4 regions of the Micromonospora sp. WMMD558 genome follow, and region 2 is predicted to be linked to each of the others. Evidence: riboswitches for the same ligand, from Rfam matches in the RefSeq annotation. Region 2 holds a riboswitch; each other region holds the start of a gene.
What was found. A riboswitch is a leader RNA that binds a small molecule or an ion and turns the genes downstream of it on or off. The one in region 2 is predicted to bind cobalamin.
Positions count from the first base shown of each region.

Region 1: another riboswitch for cobalamin. It lies ahead of ACN26Y_RS18830 (ribonucleoside-diphosphate reductase subunit alpha); the one in region 2 lies ahead of ACN26Y_RS27635 (ABC transporter substrate-binding protein).
Region 3: another riboswitch for cobalamin. It lies ahead of ACN26Y_RS19365 (CbtB domain-containing protein); the one in region 2 lies ahead of ACN26Y_RS27635 (ABC transporter substrate-binding protein).
Region 4: another riboswitch for cobalamin. It lies ahead of cobN (cobaltochelatase subunit CobN); the one in region 2 lies ahead of ACN26Y_RS27635 (ABC transporter substrate-binding protein).

Region 1 covers NZ_CP186061.1:3,924,802-3,930,240, reverse strand. Annotated here, with positions in the region: gene ACN26Y_RS18845 (hypothetical protein) at 1-399, shown strand, start outside; gene ACN26Y_RS18840 (cellulase family glycosylhydrolase) at 497-1,885, opposite strand; gene ACN26Y_RS18835 (OsmC family protein) at 2,152-2,595, opposite strand; cobalamin riboswitch at 2,713-2,931, shown strand; gene ACN26Y_RS18830 (ribonucleoside-diphosphate reductase subunit alpha) at 3,052-5,439, shown strand, end outside.
Region 2 covers NZ_CP186061.1:5,828,031-5,833,469, forward strand. Annotated here, with positions in the region: gene ACN26Y_RS27615 (hypothetical protein) at 1-244, opposite strand, end outside; gene ACN26Y_RS27620 ((2Fe-2S) ferredoxin domain-containing protein) at 265-978, opposite strand; gene ACN26Y_RS27625 (ABC transporter ATP-binding protein) at 975-1,742, opposite strand; gene ACN26Y_RS27630 (iron chelate uptake ABC transporter family permease subunit) at 1,742-2,842, opposite strand; gene ACN26Y_RS27635 (ABC transporter substrate-binding protein) at 2,848-3,855, opposite strand; cobalamin riboswitch at 3,885-4,067, opposite strand; gene ACN26Y_RS27640 (hypothetical protein) at 4,202-4,498, opposite strand; cobalamin riboswitch at 4,594-4,806, shown strand; gene metE (5-methyltetrahydropteroyltriglutamate--homocysteine S-methyltransferase) at 4,923-5,439, shown strand, end outside.
Region 3 covers NZ_CP186061.1:4,052,884-4,058,322, reverse strand. Annotated here, with positions in the region: gene ACN26Y_RS19380 (alanine racemase) at 1-1,089, shown strand, start outside; gene ACN26Y_RS19375 ((2Fe-2S)-binding protein) at 1,116-1,874, opposite strand; gene ACN26Y_RS19370 (CbtA family protein) at 1,941-2,690, opposite strand; gene ACN26Y_RS19365 (CbtB domain-containing protein) at 2,708-2,926, opposite strand; cobalamin riboswitch at 2,959-3,118, opposite strand; gene ACN26Y_RS19360 (YqjF family protein) at 3,222-3,959, opposite strand; gene ACN26Y_RS19355 (bile acid:sodium symporter family protein) at 4,049-4,945, opposite strand; gene ACN26Y_RS19350 (DUF899 domain-containing protein) at 5,099-5,439, opposite strand, start outside.
Region 4 covers NZ_CP186061.1:4,307,612-4,313,050, forward strand. Annotated here, with positions in the region: gene ACN26Y_RS20540 (hypothetical protein) at 64-777, opposite strand; gene ACN26Y_RS20545 (hypothetical protein) at 886-1,227, shown strand; gene ACN26Y_RS20550 (MBL fold metallo-hydrolase) at 1,255-1,992, opposite strand; cobalamin riboswitch at 2,083-2,212, shown strand; partial or broken gene cobN (cobaltochelatase subunit CobN) at 2,568-5,439, shown strand, end outside.

The sequences.
Region 1 (5,439 bases), 1.9 Mb from region 2:
GGCCTGGTGCTCTTCGCCACCTGGGCGGGCCGCATCCTCGACCGGGCGCCGCAGAACCGGCTGCAGATCCCGCTGCTGGAGACCGGTGTCCTGCAGCGGATCGCGCGCACCCGTACCGGAGGTGTGCTGTTCGGAGCCGCGCAGTGCGGCACCCGGCCGTCACCGGCCATGATCTCCGTGTTCCGCGAGGTCTTCGTCCGGCAGAACCACCAGCCGCTCATCCCGATCGTGCGGGCCTTCAGCCGGGAGGACCACTATCCCCGGCTGGACGAGATCACCGTACCGACCGTCGTCGTGGTGGGCTCGGCGGACCGATCGACGCCCCCGAGCCACTCGCACCGGCTCGCCGCCGGGGTGCCCGGAGCGCGGCTGGTGACCGTGACGCCGGACACATGCTGAACTGGGAGGCGCCGGACGTTCTCGTGGAGACCATCGCGTCACTCCAGCCGTGACACCCGCGCGGCCGAGCGGTCGACGACCGAGGGCGCCGGGACGGTCAGAAGTCGTCCGGCGTGCGCATCCGCTCGCGCACCCAACCGCCGGCCGGCTTGAGCCGGCCCGTACCGCTGAACTGCCCGCTGCCGCACGTGCCGCCGGTGAAGACCGCGCCGGAGCGGAAGTCGTCGGAGTAGTTCCAGCTCACCCAACTGATCTTCCTGCTCGCCAGCAGGTCGAGGTAGCGCTGGGTCATCGTGAAGTTGTTCGGACCGTCGCCGGAGGCCTCCTGGCTGCCGAACTCGGTCACGAAGATCGGGAGCCGGTCCGCCGCGCGCGCCAACGTGTCGTAGTACCGGTCGCCGTGCGAGGCGGCGTAGAAGTGGAAGACGTACATGATGTTGGTCGCGGCCACCGGGTTGGCGGCAATGGTGTCGACGCCACCACCGGTCCCGGAGACACCGAGCGACGACCAGTCGGGGGTTCCGACGAGCACCACGGCCTCCGGATCCCGCTGGCGGATGACGGGGACGACCTGGTCGGCGTAGCTCTTGACGGCGCTCCAGCTGACGCCGTTCGGCTCGTTGGCGATCTCGTAGAGGACGTTCGTCTTGTCGCGGTGGCGGTCGGCGATCTCGGCGAAGAAGGTACGGGCCCGGGACAGGTTGTGGTTCGGATCCCCGGGGGTGAGCATGTGCCAGTCGACGATCGCGTAGAGGCCGCGGGCGGTGGCCAGCTCGATGTAGTGATGGACCAGGTCGGTGAAGCGGCGCGGATCGGTCTCGTAGCCGCCCTCCTGGACGTACATCGAGATCCGCAGGACGTCCGCCCGCCACTCCTGCGCGAGGACGTCGAGGGAGGCGGGAGTGACGCAGTTGGCGTACCACTGGAGGCCGTGCGTGCTCATCCCCCGCAGTTGGATCGGCTTGCCGTTCCGGTTGCACAGTTGCCGTCCGCAGACCTGGAGCTGTCCGTTCGCCGCCACCGGCGTGCTGGCGGGAGGCGCGGTGGTCGGTGGAGGCGGGGGTGGGCTCGTCGTCGGCGGTGGGGTCGCGTCACACGGCTGGCCGTTGAGCCGGCAACCGGTGGGGCTGCCGGACCCGTTGCCGAGAAGGCCGAACGTCACCGAAGTGCCGGGAGTGAGCGTGCCGTTCCAGGACCGGTTGGTGAAGCTGTAGTGCTGCCCGTCCCGGGTCATCAACGCGTCCCAGTACGAGCCCACGCTGGTACCCGCCGGCAGGTCGAACTCGACGCGCCAGGAGTCGAGGGTGCTGCCGCCCCGGTTGGTGATGGTGTACCGGCCCTCCCAACCAGATCCCCAGTCGGAGGTCTTGACGAAGGTCGCGGTCGGCGTGGCCGCCGCGGCCGCGGTGGCGCCGACGGCCACGGGGACCGCCGCCATGACCGCGACGACGCCCGCCAGGACGAGATTCCTGACGTTCAGCTTCACAGGTCCTCCGGTGGAGACGTCGCCCGAACGGCTCGCGCGGCCGGCATCGGGACGGCGCCGCGGCGCATCGCAATCGAACTATAAACATACTTAAATGTTCTGGCAACGGGCGGTCGAGGCCCACCGGCGGTCCGTGATGGCGGGCGAGCGCCAGCAGGGCCACGCGCAACTGCGGTAAGGAACGCGGAGAGCCGCTCCCCCACCGTGTCACCGGCCGGCGTCCCGGGGAGCAACGACGAGCCGCGATATCCCGGGCGGCCGTAGCGTCAGTTCCCGGCTCGGCCGGAAGCGTCGACGGTCGACACGGGGGTGCCGAGTTCGACGGTACGGGAGACGGTGCAGAGCCGGTCGTGCGACTGCTGCAGCGACCGGGGCAGCGCCGCACGCGCCTTGTCGCCGTCTTCGTCCATCGGGAATTCCACGGTGAACTCGACCGTGAGGTTCCGCATCCGGTTCCCTCCGGTCTCGTCCCGGACCTTGTCGCCGCTGACCTTGACGGTGAACCGGGTCGGCTCGGCGCGGCGGCTGGTGATGTGGTCCACGTCGATCGCGGTGCAACCGCCGATGGCCGCCAGAAGCAGCTCCACCGGTGTGAAGCTGGCGTCCTCACCCGCGCCCATCGGCAGCGATCCGCCGCGGACGTTCCGCGCGACGTACTGCCCGACGCTGGTGCGCTCGATCTCGACGGAGCGGAAGGTGTCCTCACTCATGACCGGGACGCTACCCAACCGGGCCGGTGGCCGCCGGGAGAGGTGGATGATCGGGTGAGACGAAGCTGACACGCCGACGCGACATCTAGTGTTGCTTGCTCGACGGTGTCGGCATATATGGTGTTCCCCGCAGCTGGTTCGGCCGTTCCCGCAGGGGCGGTCGAGGCAAGAGGGAACCCGGTGCGAGTCCGGGACTGCCCCGCAGCGGTGAGTGGGAACGACCGCCGTCATCGAGCACTGGGCCTGATCGGGCCTGGGAAGCGACGGCCAGTAGGCGACCGGCGACCCCGGTCAGGCCCGCGAGTCCGAAGACCTGCCAGCGCGCCGTGCGCCTGTGCGCGCGGCGGTCGGAGGTCGCGCGGGACGACCGACGCCAGCAGCCGGGCCTGCCGTCCGTCGGGTCCGCTGGCGTTCTCCCGCGTCCGAGGGCCATCGGAGACAGCGCGAGGAGAGGTCATGACGGTCGTACAGGAGAGGCTCGCGTCCGGCGCGGGCGCACCGGAGCCGCGCCGGCAGGTGATGCAGGTCCGCAAACGCAACGGCGACGCCGAGCCGGTGGACGTCAACAAGATCGTCAAGGCGGTCGAGCGGTGGGTGGCCGACCTGGACGAGGTGGACCCGATGCGGGTCGCCACGAAGACGATCAGTGGTCTCTACGACGGGGCGACGACCGCGGAGCTGGACAAGTTGTCGATCCAGACGGCGGCGGAACTGATCGGCGAGGAGCCGCAGTACTCGAAACTGGCGGCGCGGTTGCTGGCCGCGTACGTGGACAAGGAGGTCCGCGGGCAGGGTGTGGCGAGCTTCAGCCAGTCCATCCGGTACGCCCACGGGCTGGGCCTGATCGGTGACGACACCGCCGCGTTCGTGGCCCGCAACGCCCGCAAGCTCGACGACGCCGTGGACCCTGTCGGTGACCTGCGGTTCGAGTATTTCGGGCTGCGCACCGTCGCCGACCGCTACCTGTTGCGCCACCCCGAGTCGCGGCTGGTGGTGGAGACGCCGCAGTACTGGCTGCTACGGGTGGCCTGCGGGCTGTCCGGGACGCCGGGCGAGGCGATCCGCTTCTACCGGCTGATGTCGTCGCTGGCGTACCTGCCGAGTTCACCCACGTTGTTCAACTCGGGCACCCGGCACACGCAGATGTCGTCCTGCTTCCTGGTCGACTCGCCACGGGACGAGCTGGACTCGATCTACGAGCGGTACCACCAGGTGGCGAAGCTGTCGAAGTTCTCCGGCGGCATCGGCATCGCCTGGTCGCGGGTACGCGGCCGGGGCGCGCTGATCCGCGGCACGAACGGCAGGTCGAACGGCATCGTGCCGTTCCTCAAGACCCTCGACGCCGGCGTCGCGGCGGTCAACCAGGGCGGCCGTCGCAAGGGGGCGGCCTGCGTCTACCTGGAGCCGTGGCACCCGGACATCGAGGAGTTCCTGGAGCTGCGGGACAACACCGGGGAGGAGTCCCGGCGTACGCACAACCTGAACCTCGCCAACTGGATCCCGGACGAGTTTATGCGCCGGGTGGAGGCGGACGGCGACTGGTCGCTGATCGACCCCTCCGACGCGCCGGAGCTGCCCGACCTGTATGGCGAGGAGTTCGACGCCGCCTACCGGATCGCCGAGAAGAAGGCGGTCCGGACGGTCAAGGCCCGAGACCTGTACGGGCGGATGATGCGGACGCTGGCGCAGACCGGCAACGGGTGGATGACGTTCAAGGACCCGTCGAACCGGCTGTCCAACCAGACCGGCGTACCGGGCAACACCATCCACCTGTCCAACCTGTGCACCGAGATCCTCGAGGTGAACAGCGACACCGAGACCGCGGTGTGCAACCTCGGCTCGGTCAACCTCGGCGCGCACGTCACCGGGGACGGGGTCGACTGGGAGAAGCTGCGCTCGACCGTACGCACCGCGGTGGTCTTCCTCGACCGGGTGATCGACATCAACTACTACCCGGCCGACCAGGCCGCGGCATCGAACCCGCGCTGGCGGCCAGTCGGGCTCGGCCTGATGGGCCTGCAGGACGCGTTGTTCACCCTGCGCCTGCCGTTCGACTCGGCCGAGGCGAAGGAGCTGTCCACCCGGGTGCAGGAGGAGATCTTCCTGACCGCCCTGGAGACGTCGGCCGGCCTGGCGGAGCGGTTCGGCCCGCATCCCGCGTACGCCGAGACCCGCGCCGCCCGCGGTGAGCTGCACCCTGACCTGTGGGGTGTCGAACCCGCCCAGACCGAGCGGTGGGCGGCGCTGCGTTCGGCGATCGCCGCGCACGGCCTGCGCAACTCGCTGCTGGTCGCGATCGCGCCGACCGCCACGATCGCCTCGATCGCCGGCTGCTACGAGTGCATCGAGCCGCAGGTGTCCAACCTGTTCAAACGCGAGACCATGTCCGGTGAGTTCCTCCAGGTCAACACGTACCTGGTCCGCGAGCTGAAGGCGCGGGGACGGTGGACGCCGGAGATCCGCGACCAGATCAAGCGCGCCGAGGGATCGGTGCAGGGGATCACCGATCTGCCCACCGACGTGCGGAAACTGTTCCGCACCGCCTGGGAACTCCCCCAGCGGGCACTCATCGACCTCGCCGCCGCCCGCGCACCGTACGTCGACCAGTCGCAGTCGCTGAACCTGTTCATGGGGGCGCCGACCATCGGCAAGCTGTCGTCGATGTACCTGTACGCCTGGAAGTCCGGGCTGAAGACCACCTACTACCTGCGTTCGCGTCCCGCGACGCGGATCCAGCAGGCCACCGTCGCCGTCGCGCCCACGGCGGTCGCGCCTCCGGTCGTCGCCGCCGACGCCGAGGCGCTGGCCTGCTCCCTGGAGAACCCCGAGAGCTGCGAGGCCTGC
Region 2 (5,439 bases):
TGTCGTCGACCACCACATCGTCGATGACCAGGCCGAACCAGACCGGCCGGGCGCCGGCACGGCGCGCCGCCGGGGCGGGATAAACGACGATCAGGTTGGCTTGTGCGCACAGGTCGAGGCAGGTACTGACCCGGACGCGGTGCGGTGCCCGCAACGTGTCGCGTAGCCGCCGCAACTGCGCGTCGTGGTCGACCGAAGGGAGCTTGCCGGTGTTGCCGCAGCAGCAGTCCCGGCACACCGTCACCAAGCAGCCCTGCTCCTCCGTCACGCGCTGCTCCTCGCTGGTCTTCCGTCGACCGGGCACCCCGCTCGGAGATGGTCGTCGGCGATCCGGCGGGCAAGTGTCGTATCGACGTGCGGGTACCAGATGTCGTCCGGGTGCACGACGACGAGAGGGCCGAGATCGCAGGGAAAGAGGCAGCCGGTCGCGGTGACCAGCACGTCGTCGTCGCCCAGGTCGTACGCGTCGAGTCGGCGGGTGAGGGCGTCGGCGACCTCGTTGGCGCCGTAGGCGGTGCAGCGGGGCCCGCGGCAGACCAGGACGTGGTGGCGGTGCCGGGGCACGGTCGACCAGGCGGCGCTGCGGAAGGGGCCGGGCGTTCCCGTCAGCGGCTGGTGCGGGCCGGCGATCGCCTCGGCGACCGCGGTGACCAGCGCGGGCTGCAGGGCCAGGGGCGCGGTGACCGACACCGGCGGCGGCTGATCGTGCCCGGCCGTCCAGTGGGCGTGGGCACGGCGGATCCACGTGTCGAGATATCGGTCGGGCGGCAGGTGTGTCGGCACCAGGACGATGTCGCTGGCGCCATCGGTGACGGCGGCGTCGAGCGCGTCGTGCAGTGACGGCCTGGCTCCGTCGAGGAAGCACGCCGACACGGGGGCGCCGAGCGCCGGGCGGAGGTCGGCGGCGAGGCGGTGCACGGTGTCGTGGCCCGCGGTGTGGGTGACGGCGCGGGCGACCAGCAGGACGTGGCGGGTCATGACGCGGGCGGGTGGTAGGTGATCACGGGCCGCCCGGTGGTCGGGTGCGGCGCGACGTCGGCGTGGACGCCGTACACGTCGGCGAGCAGGTGCGGGGTGAGGACCTCGGCGGGCGGACCGGCGGCGACGACCCGCCCGGCGGCCAGGACGACCACGGTGTCGCAGAACATGGCGGCGAGGTTGAGGTCGTGCAGCGCGGCGAGGGTGGTGATGCCGGCGCGACGGACGAGGTGCAGCAGGTGCAGTTGGTGGCCGATGTCGAGGTGGTTCGTAGGTTCGTCGAGCAGCAGCAGGCGTGGTTGTTGGGCCAGGGCGCGAGCCAGCTGCGCCCGCTGCCGTTCCCCACCGGAGAGGGTGTGCCACCGGCGGTCGGCGTACCCGTCGAGGTCGACGCGGGCCAGCGCGTCGGCGGCGGCGGCGCGGTCGGCGGCGCTGTCGGACCACCGGGAGCGGCGGTGCGGGGTACGGCCCAGCAGCACGACCTCGATGACGGTCAGGTCGAGGTCGGTGTCGGCGTGCTGGGCGAGCAGCGCGGCCCGGCGAGCGAGGGTGGTCCGGGGCAGGGTGGCGACGTCGTCGCCGTCGATCGTCACCTGCCCGGCGTGGGGTGTGGCGAGGCGGGCGGCGACGCGCAGCAGGGTCGTCTTGCCGCAGCCGTTGGGGCCGAGCAGCCCGACGAGGCTGCCCGCCGGAACCGCGCAGGTGACGTCGTGGAGGATCCGTCGGGCGACGACCGCCCAGGAGACGCCGGTGACGCTGAGCATCAGCCGCGTACCTCCCGTCCGCGCAGGAGCACCACGAAGGCGGGTACGCCGAGCAGCGCGGTCAGCACGCCCACCGGCAGTTCCCGGGGTTCGAACAGGGTCCGCGCGGCGGTGTCCACCCAGACCAGGAAGATCGCGCCGGCGAGGACGACGGCCGGCAGGAGCCGCCGGTGGTCGGCGCCGGTGAGGAACCGCACGGCGTGCGGCAGGATCAACCCGACGAAGCCGACCGCGCCGCTGACGGCGACCAGCGCCGCGGTCAGCAGCGCGGTGGCGACGAGCAGCAGCCAGCGCACCCGGGTGACCGCGACGCCGAGGGTCGCCGCGGCGTCCTCGCCGAAGGCGAAGGCGTTGAGCGCGCGGGCGTGGGCCGCCAGCAGGACGAGCACGACGGCCAGGACCGGTACGGCCCACGCCACGGCGGTCCAGTCGACGCGGGCCAGCGAGCCGGAGAGCCAGAACGTGAGGCTCTGGGTGGCGTGCGGGTCGGCGACCCACGTGACCACGAACGAGGTGGCGGCCGCGCAGAGCTGTGCGACGGCCACCCCGGCCAGCACCACCCTGGTCGGGGCGAGCGCGGCCCGCCGGCCGGACACCGCGACCACGACGGCGAACGCCGCGAGCGCACCGGCGAACGCGCCCCCGGTGAGGGCGGCGACCCCGCCGCCGAGGCCGACGACGAGGACCGCCACCGCGCCGAGGGACGCCCCGGAGGAGACCCCGAGCAGGTACGGATCAGCCAGGGGATTGCGGGTGACGGTCTGCATCACCGCGCCGGCCGCGGCCAGTCCTGCCCCGACCGCGGCGGCGCCGAGCACCCGCGGTAGGCGTAGCCGCCAGACGATGTGCTCGCGCAGCAGCGGGACGTCGGCGTCGACGATACCCAGGCGGTCGGCCACCACCGCCCACACCGTCGACACCGAGATGTCGGCCGGCCCGACGGTGACGGCGGCACCGATCGACCCCACCAGGCCCGCGAGCAGCAGGACCAGCAGCGTCCCGGTGCCGAACCGGTACCGGACGGCAGCGGCGGCTGCTGCCGGCCCGGCATCCCGGCCGGTTCCGACGGGGTGGCCGGTCTCGGCGGTGCGCGCCGCCATGGGGCTCAGCGGTCCGCTCCGGGAAGCTGTACCACTCCCTCGGCGAGCGTCTCGATCCCCTGCACCACGCGCACGCCGGCCGAGGTCGACGAGAACGGGATGACGACGAACCGCTGTCCGGCCACCGCGGGCAGGTTCTTCAGCGTGGGGTGCTGGGTCAGGAACGCCTTCTTCGCGGCGGCGGCGTCCCAGCTCGCGTCGACCAGCACGATCACATCGGGGTTCCGCTCGATGGCCGTCTCCCAGCTGGTGTCGGCCCAGCTTCCGGCGAGGTCACCGAAGGTGTTGCGCACCCCCGCCGCTGACATGATCATGTTGGGGCTGCCGCAGCAGGCACCCACGCTCGGCGCGTCCGTGCCGGCGTCCCACCACAGCACGGACACCTGGCCCGCGCCGTCGAGCCGGGCGGCGGCCGCGGTGATCCGGGCCCGTTGGTCGGCGATGAGCTTCTCGGCCCGCTCCGGCACGCCGAAGACGGCGGCGACGTCCCGGATCTCGGCGAAGACGTCGTCGACGGTCAGCGTGGCCGGTCGGTGCTGCTTCGGACAGCCCGCCGGGGACAGGTAGGTACCGATGCCGAGTCCCGCGAGCGCGGCGCGGTCGCCGACGCCCTCGTCTCCGAAGGCACTGTGGAACGAGGCGTAGACGAAGTCCGGCTCCGCGTCGAGCAGCGCCTCCTTCGACGGGTACTTCTCCGACAGCACCGGAATCGAGGCGTACGTGGCGGCGTGCTCGGGCAGGATCGCGTCGTCCAGGTACGCCGTGCCCGCCAACCGGTCGCCCAGACCGAGCGCCAGCATGATCTCGGTGGCGGGCTGGTTGAGGGTGACCGCCCGCTTCGGCGGCGCGGCGACGGCGACCGGGGTGCCGCAGTTGGTCACCGTGACCGGCGCGGCCGACGCCCCGGCCGTGGGCGTGTCGTCCGTGGCGCAACCGCCGAGCAGGACGAGCAGGATGGACAGTGGCGCGGCAACGCGCCGGGACAGGGTGGGCCGCATCGCGCGCACGCGCATCGGGACCGCCTTCCAGCACCTCGTGGACGGGTCATCGCTGTGCCGTGGCCGGTCTCCTGGCTGACGGGAGGTACGTCCGTGGCCGGCCTTCCCAGGCGCGTGGCGCCCAGTGACCTCGCAAGCGACGAGGGCCGCGGACTTCCCGATCACAGTGGCGAGGGCCGCGCCGGCATCGCACCGGCTTCCCGAACACCACGGCAGCGTCACCCTAGCCTGTCGGCCGTCGCCTCGTCACGGTGACGAACGCCATCTCCGATCGTCGGGTGGAGACGTCCCGCGGACGCAGGCCGATCAGGGCCTCATCCCGTGCGTCGTGCGTCGGCAGGAAGGCCACGGGCGGTAGGCGTCACCGTCGACGACGGCTTCTGACCAGTGGTCGGCGGTGGGCGGCCGGATCGTCGGCCAGCACTGCGGTGAGACGCTCACAGACGCAGTCGGCCGGGCTCGCGTCGGCGAGGATCTCCTCGATCCGCGCCAGACGGGCCCGCGCCTCCCGCAACTCGTGCTCCAGCCGGGTCGCCCGGGCGGCGCGGGCGCCGACCTGGCGGCGGGAGGCGTCCAAGCGGTCGAAGTCCTCCGGCCGTACCGCCACCCAGTCGGCGCCGTCCACCACCACCGCGACCCTGTCGATCTTCTGGCCCATCCGTCACCTTCTCGTCGCGCGCGGACATCCCGCTGCCGCGACGGCGCGCCGTCCCGCAGGACGGACGCGCCGGCCACAATCGCTCATCGCCCCATACGATAGACAACGGTGCTGGTTCGCCGTGTCCACAATGCGCACGGCGTCGTAAGAGGGAACCCGGTGCGAGCCCGGGACTGCCCCGCAGCGGTGAGTGGGAACGACCGCCGTCATCAAGCACTGGACCGCGAGGTCTGGGAAGCGACGGCCAGTAGGCGACCGTACCGGTCACGCCCGCGAGTCCGAAGACCTGCCCGCACCGCGCACGCCACCCGGCGTGTGCCGCCGACGGTCTCTCGGGACGGCCGGGGCGGAAGCCGGTACGTCGCCGTACCCCTTCCCTCCCTGCCCTCCCGCACGGCCTCGGGCACTTCGAGGGAAGGATCCCATGAGTACCGCATTCGGTCAGAGCACCGTGCTCGGTTACCCGCGTATTGGCGGCAACCGTGAGCTGAAGAAGGCCGTCGAGGCCTACTGGGCGGGCAGAATCGACGCCGAGGATTTGGCGAAGACCGCTGCCGCACTGCGGGTGGAGGTTTGGCGTACGCTGCGTGACGCGCGCCTGGACGCGATCCCGTCCAACACGTTCTCCTACTACGACCACCTGCTCGACACCGCCGTCGCCGTCGGGGCGATCCCGCACCGGTTCGCCCGGCTCGGCCTGTCCGACCTGGACACCTACTTCGCCATGGCCCGCGGCGCCGACACCGAGCCAGCGCTGGAGCTCACCAAGTGGTTCGACACGAACTACCACTACCTGGTCCCGGAGGTCGGCCCCGAGACGGTCTTCGCCGCGAATCCCGCCAAGGCGTTGAACGAGTACCGGGAGGCGCGCGACCTGGGTGTCCTGACCCGCCCGGTGCTGGTCGGGCCGGCCACCTTCCTCCTGCTGGCCAAGCCGACCG
Region 3 (5,439 bases), 1.8 Mb from region 2:
GTCCGGGCCGCCCTGCCGCGCCGGGTCGAGCTGCTGTACGCCGTCAAGGCGAACCCGGACCCGGGTGTGCTGCGGACCCTCGCTCCGGTCGTCGACGGGTTCGAGACGGCCAGCCGCGGCGAGCTGCGGCGGATGGCCGAGGTGCTGCCCGGACTGGTGCCGGCCGCGTACGCCGGGCCCGGCAAGACCGACGAGGACCTCGCCGCCGCCCTGGCCGCCGGGGTGGACCGCGTCCACGTCGAGTCGCCGGCCGAGCTGCGCCGCCTCGGCGCGCTGGCCGCCGCGGCGGGCACGTCCGCCCGGGTGCTGCTCCGGGTGAACCTCCCGGTGGCCGCCCCCGGGGCGAGCCTGGTCATGGGCGGCGGGCCCAGCCCGTTCGGGATGGACCCGGCCGACGCGGTGGAGTGCGTCCGCCGTCCGCCCACCGGCGTCGAGGTGCGGGGCGTCCACGCCCACCTGGCCAGCGGGCTGGACGCCGCGCTCGCCGGGGCGGTCGCCGCCGCCGTGGTCCGCTGGTCGGTCGCCGAGGTGGGGGCCGCGGAGGTCGACGTGGGCGGCGGCATGGCCGTCGACTACGCCGACCCGGCGGCACGGTTCGACTGGGTGGGCTACAGCCGGGCGCTGGCGGACGTCCTCGACGCACACCCGCGGCTGCGGCTGCGCGTCGAGCCGGGGCGGTCGGTGACCGCCTACTGCGGGGCGTACCTCGCCGAGGTGGTCGACGTGAAGCGCTCGCACGGCGAGTGGTTCGTGGTGGTGGAGGGCGGCACGCACCACCTGCGCACGCCCGCGGCGAAGGGGCATCCGCAACCGTTCACGGTGCACCGTCGGCGGGACGCCGACGGTGCCCGCACCGACGGCGGGCCGGTCACCGTGGTCGGGCAGCTCTGCACCCCCAGGGACGTCCTGTCCCGGTCGACCACGGCGGGGCCGATCGGTGTGGGGGACGTGCTGGTCTTCGCCATGGCCGGGGCGTACGCCTGGAACATCAGCCACCGGGACTTCCTGCTGCACGAGCCGCCGGAGTTCCGGACCGGCGACCCGCACCGGGTGGCCGCCGAGTGGGCCGCCCGACCGTCCCGGTCCTGACCGGGCCGCCGGTGAGCCTCAGCGGCTCACGCCGGCGGCTTCGCCGGCCCGGCCAGTACCGACCGCCAGTGCCGCCACCGCTGAGCCGGGGACGTCAACACGCAGTCACCGCACGTTCCGCCGCCCGGAATGCGGTAGTAGAGGCAGCAGTTTCGCCGCACCAGGAACCACCGGACCCGGTTCGGATCCGGCCGGACCAGGGTGCCGGTGCCGGCAAGCGGCGGCAGCTCCAGCGCCCCCGCCAGGACCGCGCCGGCCCGCTCGGCGTGCGCCGGCGCGGCATCGGCGAGCACCCCGGCAGCGCCCGCCAGGGCGGAGGCGACGTTGCCCCACAGGACCTGCGGTGACAGTCGGAACCGGGCTCGGAATGCGTCCAGCAGCAGCCGCACCGGGCCCTGCGCCGCGGTCTCGACCAGCGCCGCCGAGACCGAACGATCGTCCAGGTCACCGGTGGGCAGCACGTCGAGCGGGCCGTGCGCGAGCGGCCAGGGCCCGGCTGTGGGTGGACGCCACCAGAGGTCTTCCGAGCCCGCGAGCGGCAGGGCACCACCCACGACAGCCGCCCCGAGCGGCGGGGACACCAGCCGCGCCGCCAGGCCCAGGAAGGTGACCGACGCGACGACGCGCACCGGTACGGCGTCCGCCGGCAGATCGCACCGCGTACGCAGCGTGGTGGCCGCCGCGTCCACCCGCTCGGCGAGGACGTCGCCGTCGAGCAGCTCGGTCAGTGGCCGCCAGCCCGCCCGGTCGGACCACGGGGACCAGGCGAAGAAGGGGCCCAGCACGGAGGCCGCCGCCAGCGCCTGCCGGGCGTCGCGTGGTTCGGACGGCGGTCGCGGCGGCGCTGCCACCTACCGGCCGGCGGCCACGGGCACCGGCTGCCGCGACAGGCGTGCGCCCCGCTCGGCCATCAGGCCGAAGACCAGACCGAGCGTCGTCCACACGACGAGTTGGGTGCCCAGCGACGCCAGCCGGAAGTTCCAGAGCAGGATCGGCGAGAAGCCTTCCGGGACCTCCTCGATCGAGGGCAGCAGCGCCAGCGCGAGCCCGACGACCAGGACGAACGCGCCGGCTCCGACGAGGCCCGCGTTCCAGGTGCCGAGCCGGGCGACCTGCGCTCGGCCGAGGTATCCGCCGAGCGCCACCCCGGCGAGCGCGATCACCATCATCAGGAAGAACAGCGAGGTGCGTCGACCGATGGTGTCGGGGTCGCCGGTCGCCGGCGGGTTGGCCGGGTACTTGAGCCACGGCACCAGCGCGACCACCACGAACCCGGTGAGCGCGACCAGCACCGCGGTCGCCCGCGGGCCGAACCGACCGATCCGCCCGTAGGCGGCGGCGAACACCATCGCGAAGATCCCGCCGAGGGCGACGGCGTAGATGAGCGACGCGGTGAGCAGGCCGACGGTGCTCTGCACCGTCCGGCTGATGCCCTCCGGCTCGCCGGCCACGGCCGGCTCCGGTGCGGCGTTGGCCTCCTCGAATGCGATCGCCTGGTCGATCGGACCTTCACCGACGAAGTAGGCGAACACGAATGCCAGGAGTCCGGCGGCGAGGCCGGCGAGCATGCCGCGGACGAGCAGGGCGCGGGGTGACAGCATGGTTTCGGACCCGCCCGTCAGTGGCAGGGGAAGCCGAGCAGGTGACGGCCGTCGTGCACGAACTCGTGCACGTTCGCACCGCTGACCACCTGGAAGACACCCTGCTCGGTGCCGACGAAGTAGAGCAGCACGAGGGCCAGCACCGTGCCGAAGAGCAGCCACGGCTGCAGCTCACGCCACGGAATGGCGACGGGCGGGGTGACCGGGCGGGGCAGGGCGGAAGACGGGCTGGACACGGGCAACCTCCTCGGGATCACGCGTCCCACAACGGGTTCCAGTGACGGTGGCGGGTCTGACTTCCGCGTCACCCCTTGCCTACCGGGTGGACGCGGTCACAGTGGCGCGACCGTGCCGGAATTGCACCGGCTTCCGCACACATCGTCGCCCCGGACGCTACGGTCGGCGACGCCACAATGTCAACTGTGGCCTCGCCGACCGCCGAGGGCCCGACCCCACTCCCCCGCCGAGCTGGCCGCTCTCCTCGCCCACGCGGAGCCGACGGCCGGCGCCGACCCGGCGGGGCCGTGACGGTCAGCTCCGCAGGCCGACCGGTGGGCCGAACCGGACCGGGACACCCGGCGAGTAGAGCACGCTGACCGGATGCGCCGTCGGCGGCGGAAGCCCGGCGGCGGTGACCAGCTCGTCGTCCAGATGCAGCAGCTCGGCCCGGTGCAACGGCCAGCGGGGGTGCCAGTTCGGCAGGTGCAGGGTGCGGCCCCACGCCCGGGTGTGCAGACCCCACCGGGCGGTGACGAAGTGCTCCAGCGGGGTCGGGTCGACGACCCGCTCGCCCACCCGGACCGCCATCCGGCTCGTCGTGCCGGCCGGACCGGGCCAGCGGCGCCGGAGCCGGTACGTGAGACGGTCACCATCGCGGTCCAGGCGCATCGCCGACCAGAGGTACGGCAGCCGCAGTGTCGCCCGGGCGACCAGCACCGGAACCAACCGGGACGCGTCGAGCGAGCGGAACACCACGGCACGCCGGCCGGTGTCGTCGACCGAGTACAGCCGCACGTTGGTCTCCCAGAAGGTGCCGAAGTACGGCACCCCCGGCCCTCGGCCCAGGCCCAGCCCCACCATGCGGAAGCCGATCAGACCGACGTAGGTCGAACCGTCCATCATGTCCGGTCGGGTGCCGGGCGGCAGCAGGGGCGCCACCAGATCCGGTGCGACCGCCCAGTGCAGGAAGGTGAGATCGTCCCAGCGCTGCCGCAGGATCGCTCGCGGAAACGCCTGCTCGGGCGCGCAGTCGACCGGCTCGATGTGCACACGTCCATCCTGCCCTGGGTGGGCGCCGCCGGGACGTACCGTGCCGGCCGGCTCCACCGCGAGGCGGCGGGACCGGTTGCCGGCTGCGGTCACGCCGCCGTGGTTCGTTGCCGGTGGGTGGCGTCGGCGTGGGGACGGCGGGCGGCGACGAATCCGAAGACGGCGGCGGTGAAGAACATCACGGTGCCGTAGATGGCCGGCGGCATGGCGATGTCGTTGTTGCCGAGCAGGGCCGGGCTCAGCGCGATCGTGATGGCCAGGGTCGCGTTGTGGATGCCGATCTCGAACGAGGACGCGACGGCTTCCCGGTGCCCGACGCCGGACAGGCGCGGCGCCGCGTACCCGATGGCCAGGCTGACCAGGTTGAACAGCAGGGCGACGAGGCCGACGGCGCCGACGGCGGCGGCGAGCTCGTCCTTGATGCCGATCACCGCGCCGGTGAGCACCACGACGAGGACCACGATGGAGAGAATCTTCACGGGGCGCTGCATGCGCGCGGCGAAGTCGGGACGGTGCCGGCGGACGGCCATCCCGATCGAGATCGGGATGAGGACCAGCGCGAACACCTGGAAGACCTTGTCGAACTGGAGGCCGATCGAGCTGTCCGAGCCGATGAACGCGGCCACGGACAGGTTGACGATCAGGGGCAGGGTGAACAGCGCGAGCACCGAGTTGACGGCGGTCAGGGTGACGTTGAGCGCGACGTTGCCCTTGAACAGGTGACTGTAGAGGCTGGCCGTGCTGCCGCCGGGCGAGGCGGCGAGCAGCATCATCCCGACCGCCAGCTCCGCGCGCAGGCCGGCGGCGACCACCAGGCCCAGGCAGATGACCGGCAGGACCAGCATCTGGCAGACCAGGGAGACGAGGACGGCCCGGGGGTAGGTCACGACGCGACGGAAGTCGTCCACGGTGAGGGTGAGCCCGAGACCGAGCATGACGATGCCCAGGGCGACGGGGAACAGCACGATCGACAAGCCGGTACTCATGGCGGTGGCCTCCTGATCGCGGTAGGCGAACGACCCCCGGATCGTCACACCGGGGCGGCGCGACCGTCATCTCGTGATGTGCGCACTCCGCGACGCCCGCCCGGGCCGGCGGCCCCGGCCCGGCCGGTTGGCCGGGCCGGGGCCGGCGTGCCGTCAGTGGCAGTGCCCGGCGTTCGCGGTGACCCCCTCGTACCGGTCGTGGTGGGGGAACTCGTTGACGTACCGCTGCCGGCCCAGCGGCGTCAGGTCCAGGTAGTGGTAGGTGGTGAGCACCGCGTCGAGACCGCGGCCGTACGTCGAGTAGGTGTGCAGGACCCGGTCGTCCGCGTCGGCGACGAAGACGCTCAGCCCGTGCGCCTCGCCGTGCAGGTGGTGCGCCAGCCCCTCCCGCTCCAGGGTCGCGCGGTCCTTGTAGTTGTACGCCACCGGCGCCACCGCCTCGTCGAGGGTGACGTGGAAGTCGTAGTTGAAGTCGCTGCCGTGGGACGAGTACC
Region 4 (5,439 bases), 1.5 Mb from region 2:
ACCGACGTCCGTCGCGGTGAGCGCCGGGCCCGGTCGTGCGGCCGGACCCGGCCCGGGCCGGCGTCAGTCGCGCAGCCAGACCCGCAGTGGGCCCGCCGGGCGGAAGCCGACCGATCGCGCGACGGCCAGGTCGTCGCCCGACTCGTAGCCGACCAGTGCGGCGCTGCCCGGCAGGCCCGCCCAGACCTCCTCCGGCGGGACGGCGCGGGCGAAGACGTTGGAGACGCCCACCGCCCGTCCACCGTGGTGCAGGACCGCGCCGCCGGCGACCACGCCCGCGTCGACGCGGGCCAGGACGGTGACCCGCGGGTCACCGAGCAGGGCGGGGCGGAACAGCGGCCCGCCGCCGTGCGCCTCCGCCCACCCGGCCAATCCCCCGGGTGTGGTGACCCGGGTCAGCGGCGAGCCCGGCCGTGCCGCGGGAACCCGCGGAGCGGAGGCGGCGCCGGCCGTCGGCGCGGCGGGCGGGCGGTGGACGGCGGCGGCCGGTCGGTGGATCCAGTGCGCGTCGAACAGGACCCGGAAGCCGAACCGGGCGAGGTCGAGATCGGCGAAGCTGTCCTTGACCGACGCGCCCGGGCCGGCGTCGATGCGGCCGAGCAGCGTCGCGGCGTCGACCCCGGGGCGGAGGGTGACCGCGTCCGGGTACCAGGTCGGCGAGCGGCGCGGCACCGACCAGGCGTCCGCGTCGGTCACCCCGGTCAGGCCGTGGGTGCGGCACACCAGGTCGCACCAGGCGGCGTTGTCCCGTGCCGCGTCCATGGTCGCTTCGCGCATCCGCGCGAGCCTAGCCCAGGCCCTAGCCCAGGGGGCTCACACCGGGCTCGCAGGAGACTGCCAGAAAACCGTGCTGAACTGGAGGTTCGCCGAGGGAGGGAGCCGCACATGGGCTGGTTCAGCCGGCGGTCGCGTACCCGGGGGTCCGAGGGACCGGCGACGAAGCTCGACCGGGAGGCCACCCGCGAGGATCTGGCGGCGCTGGAGGCGTTCGTGGCCAGCCGGACCGGGGTGGAGTTCTACCTGGAACCGGAGACGACCGCGACGAACACGACGGTGGTGGCGATCGCCCACGACGGTGAGTGGATCCGTCGCCGGACCGGGTCGCCCCGGGTGGCGGCGGCCCTCGCGAACCGGCTCGCCCTGCCGTTGTACGAGGCCGCGAAGACCGGGTACCCGGAGCGCATGCGGGCCTGGAACCGGGCCCACCCGGAGCGCCGTGCCCGCTAGGGCCTGTCCTGCCGGCCCCGCCGGCGCTCACCCCGCGACGGCGGCGCGCGCTTCGTCGAGGGTCATCGTCGGGCTGTGGCTGGAGACGTACCAGCCGACGTCGTCGGTGAGCAGGCGGCGGACCAGGGCCAGGTCCGGCCCGTCGTCGGGCGAGCGCAGGTGCAGCGGCGGCGGGTACCAGCTGTCGCCGAGGAGCAGCACGCCCGAGGCCGGGTCGACCACCACGGTCGAGTCGGGGGCGTGGTGGCCGCCGACGTGCCGGACCAGGACGCCGGTGGGCAGGTCCAGCCCGTCGGTGAACGTCCGCGTGGGCGGCCGGACCGCGAAGTCGTCCCAGCAGTCCACGGCGAGCGCCCGGGCCCGGAAGCTCGGCCCGAGCCGCGGGTTGGCGCGGACCTGCTCCCGCAGGTAGCGGGTGCTCCACGGGCGGGCCGCCTCGGCGCGCAGCAGGTCGGCGCCGGTGACGTGGCCGACGATCTCCACGCCGGGCCAGGCGCAGGCGCCCCACACGTGGTCCCAGTGGTGGTGGGTGTAGACCAGCCAGCGTGGCTCCGGGAGCCCGGCGGCCCGCAGCGCCACCTGGATCTCGGCGGCGTGCGCCGGGCTCTGGCCCGCGTCGACCAGCACGCTGCCGCGCTCGTCCGCGACCAGTGCGACGGAGGGCCGGACCCAGGCCGGATCCGGGTCGAAAGGGGTCGCCCACACCCGACCGGCGACGTGATGGAACTCGATGGCGGGGCTCGCCGCCCCGTCGGTGTCCGCCATCACACCGATCCTAGCTGGACCGTCGGGCACGTGTGGGCCGCGTTGACCGGCCGTCGGAGGTGTGGCAGCATTCGCGGCCGGACGGCAGTGAAGGAAGCCGGTGCGATTCCGGCGCGGTCCCGCCACTGTCACCGGGGAGCGATCCCCCCTCGCGAGTCACGGCCGCGCGTGCGCGGTTGGAAGGCCGGGGGTGAGCGTCGATCCGGGAGCCAGGATACTTCGGCCGTCGGTGCACCCCAGGGCGTGGACACCCGAGGAGGACCCGATGACGCGCAGCGTCCCCGCCATCGACGACGATCGTCGTATCCGTTCCGCGCGTGCCGACGCGCCCGCCGCCGCCCCGCCCGGACGCCCAGCCGCTCCGCACGCGTCGCCCCGACCGGCCCGGCCGGTCGCTTCGCCCTGACCGGCCGGGCCGGTCGGCGCCGACCACGCGCCTGACGAGCCCGCTCGCCGCCGGCCCCGGCGCACCGTCGCGCCGCGCGCCGGCCCACCGCATCCGCTGACCGAGCAGCCATCCCTCGCCCCCAGCCCGACCGGCCTCACCCCGGGGGGCGGGCGTCACTCTCCGGAGCCCCCTCGTGCCCATCCTGCTGCTGTCCACCGCCGACACCGACCTGCTCGCCGCCCGCGCGAGCGGCGCCGACTACCGCCTGGCCAACCCGGCCCGGGTCGCGGCCGACGCCGTACCGGCGCTGGTCGACGGCGCCGACCTGGCCGTCGTACGCCTGCTCGGCGGCCGGGCGGCGTGGCCGGACGGCCTGGCCGCGGTGCTCGCCTCCGGCGTGCCGACGGTCGTGCTGGGCGGCGAGAGCGTGCCGGACGCGGACCTGATGGCGGTCTCCACGGTGCCGTCCGGAGTGGCCACCGAGGCCCTGTCCTACCTGGTGGAAGGCGGTCCGGAGAACCTGGCGCAGCTGGCCCGGTTCCTGTCCGACACGGTGCTGCTCACCGGCGAGGGCTTCGCCCCGCCCGCGCCCACACCGGCGTACGGGATCCACGGCGACCGGCCGGCCCACCCGGACCGGCCGACCATCGGGATCGTCTTCTACCGGGCGCACGCCCTGGCCGGCAACACCGCGTTCGTCGACACCCTCGCCGACGCCGTCGAGGCGGCCGGCGGCAACGCCCTGCCGATCTTCTGCGGCTCGCTGCGCGGGCTGACCGCCGGCGCCGGACCGCTGGGACTGTTCGCCCGCTGCGACGCGCTGCTGGTCACGGTCCTCGCCGCCGGTGGCGCGGTCGCCGCCGACGCCTCCGGCGGCGGCGACGAGGACGCCTGGGACGTGGGCGCGCTCGCCGCCCTCGACGTACCGGTGATCCAGGCGCTCTGCCTCACCAGCACCCGCGCGCAGTGGGCCGGCAGCGACGCCGGACTGTCCCCGCTGGACGCGGCCATGCAGGTGGCCATCCCCGAGTTCGACGGGCGGATCGTCACCGTGCCGTTCTCGTTCAAACGGATCGACGCCGACGGGCTGTCGGTGTACGAGCCGGACCCGGAGCGGGCCGCCCGGGTCGCCGGCATCGCCGTGCGGCACGCCCGGCTGCGGCACGTGCCGAACGCCGACAAGCGGCTCGCGGTGGTGCTCAGCTCGTACCCGACGAAGCACTCGCGGGTCGGCAACGCCGTCGGCCTGGACACCCCGGCCAGCGCGGTGCGGTTGCTCACCGCCCTCGCCGACGCCGGATACCACCTGGGCGACGCGCCGGTCCCCGACGACGGGGACACGCTCATCCACGCCCTCATCGCCGCGGGCGGCCACGACGTGGAGTGGCTCACCCCGGAGCAGCTCGCCGCCGCGTCGGCGCGGGTGCCGGGGGAGACGTACCGGCGCTGGTTCGCGGAGGTGCCGGCGGAGCTGCGGGAGGCGATGCGGGAGCACTGGGGTGAGCCGCCCGGTGAGCTGTACACCGACGGCGGCGACATCGTGCTCGCCGGGCTGCGCTTCGGCAACGTGGCGCTGCTGATCCAGCCGCCCCGCGGCTTCGGCGAGAACCCGGTCGCCATCTACCACGACCCGGACCTGCCGCCGAGCCACCACTACCTGGCCGCGTACCGCTGGCTGTCGGCGCCGGTCGCGGACGGCGGCTTCGGCGCCGACGCCGTGGTGCACCTGGGCAAGCACGGCACCCTGGAATGGCTGCCCGGCAAGGGCCTCGGGCTGGCCGCCGACTGCGCCCCGGACGCCGTGCTCGGCGACCTGCCCCTGGTCTACCCGTTCATCGTCAACGACCCCGGGGAGGGTACGCAGGCCAAGCGCCGCGCCCACGCCGTCGTCGTCGACCACCTGGTGCCGCCGATGGCCCGCGCCGAGACGTACGGGGACCTCGCGAAGCTGGAACAGCTCCTCGACGAGTACGCGACCGTGCAGGCCCTCGACCCGGCCAAGGTGCCGGTGGTGCAGGGGCAGATCTGGGACCTGGTGCGGGCCGCCGAGCTGCACCACGACCTGCACCAGGCCGACATGCCGGCCGCCGACGACTTCGACGACTTCGTGCTGCACCTCGACGGGTACCTGTGCGAGGTCAAGGACGTGCAGATCCGCGACGGCCTGCACGTGCTGGCCGCCGCGCCGACCGGCGAGGCGCGGGTCAACCTGGTGCTCGCCGTGCTGCGCGCCCCGCAGGTCTGGGGCGGCGCCCGCGCCCTGCCCGGCCTGCGCCAGGCGCTCGCCGCCGGTTACGGCCTGGACGAGCAGGCGCTGCTCGCGTCGCCGGGCGAGCGGGTGGCGCTGCCCGCGGCGCTCACCGAGGCGGTCGACGGGCCGGCCGTCACCGCCGCCGACGCCGTCGACCTCGTCGAAGGCCTGGCCCGCCGGCTCGTGGTCGGCATGGAGACGCTCGGCTGGGACGCCGGCAAGGCCGATGCCGTCGTCGAGGAGGTCACCGGCCGGCCGGTCCCGGACGCCGCCGCCGTGCTGCGTTTCGCCGCCACCGAACTGGTGCCCCGGCTGGACCGCACCACCGACGAGATCGACCGGGTGCTGGGCGCGCTCGGAGGTGGCTTCGTACCGCCCGGCCCGTCCGGCTCGCCCACCCGCGGCCTGGTCAACGTGCTGCCCACCGGGCGCAACTTCTACTCCGTCGACCCGAAGGCCATCCCAAGCCGCAACGCCTGGGACGTGGGTGTGGCCCTGGCCGACTCGCTGCTCGCCCGGCACCTCGCCGACACCGGCGCGTACCCGCGGTCGGTCGGCCTCACCGTGTGGGGCACCAGCGCGATGCGCACGCAGGGCGACGACATCGCCGAGGTGCTGGCGCTGCTCGGCTGCCGGCCGCTGTGGGACGACCGGTCCCGCCGGGTCACCGGCGTCGAGGTGGTGCCCCTCGCCGAGCTGGGCCGGCCCCGCGTCGACGTCACCGTCCGCATCTCCGGCTTCTTCCGCGACGCGTTCCCGCACGTCGTGGCGCTCATCGACGACGCGGTCCGGCAGGTCGCGGCGCTGG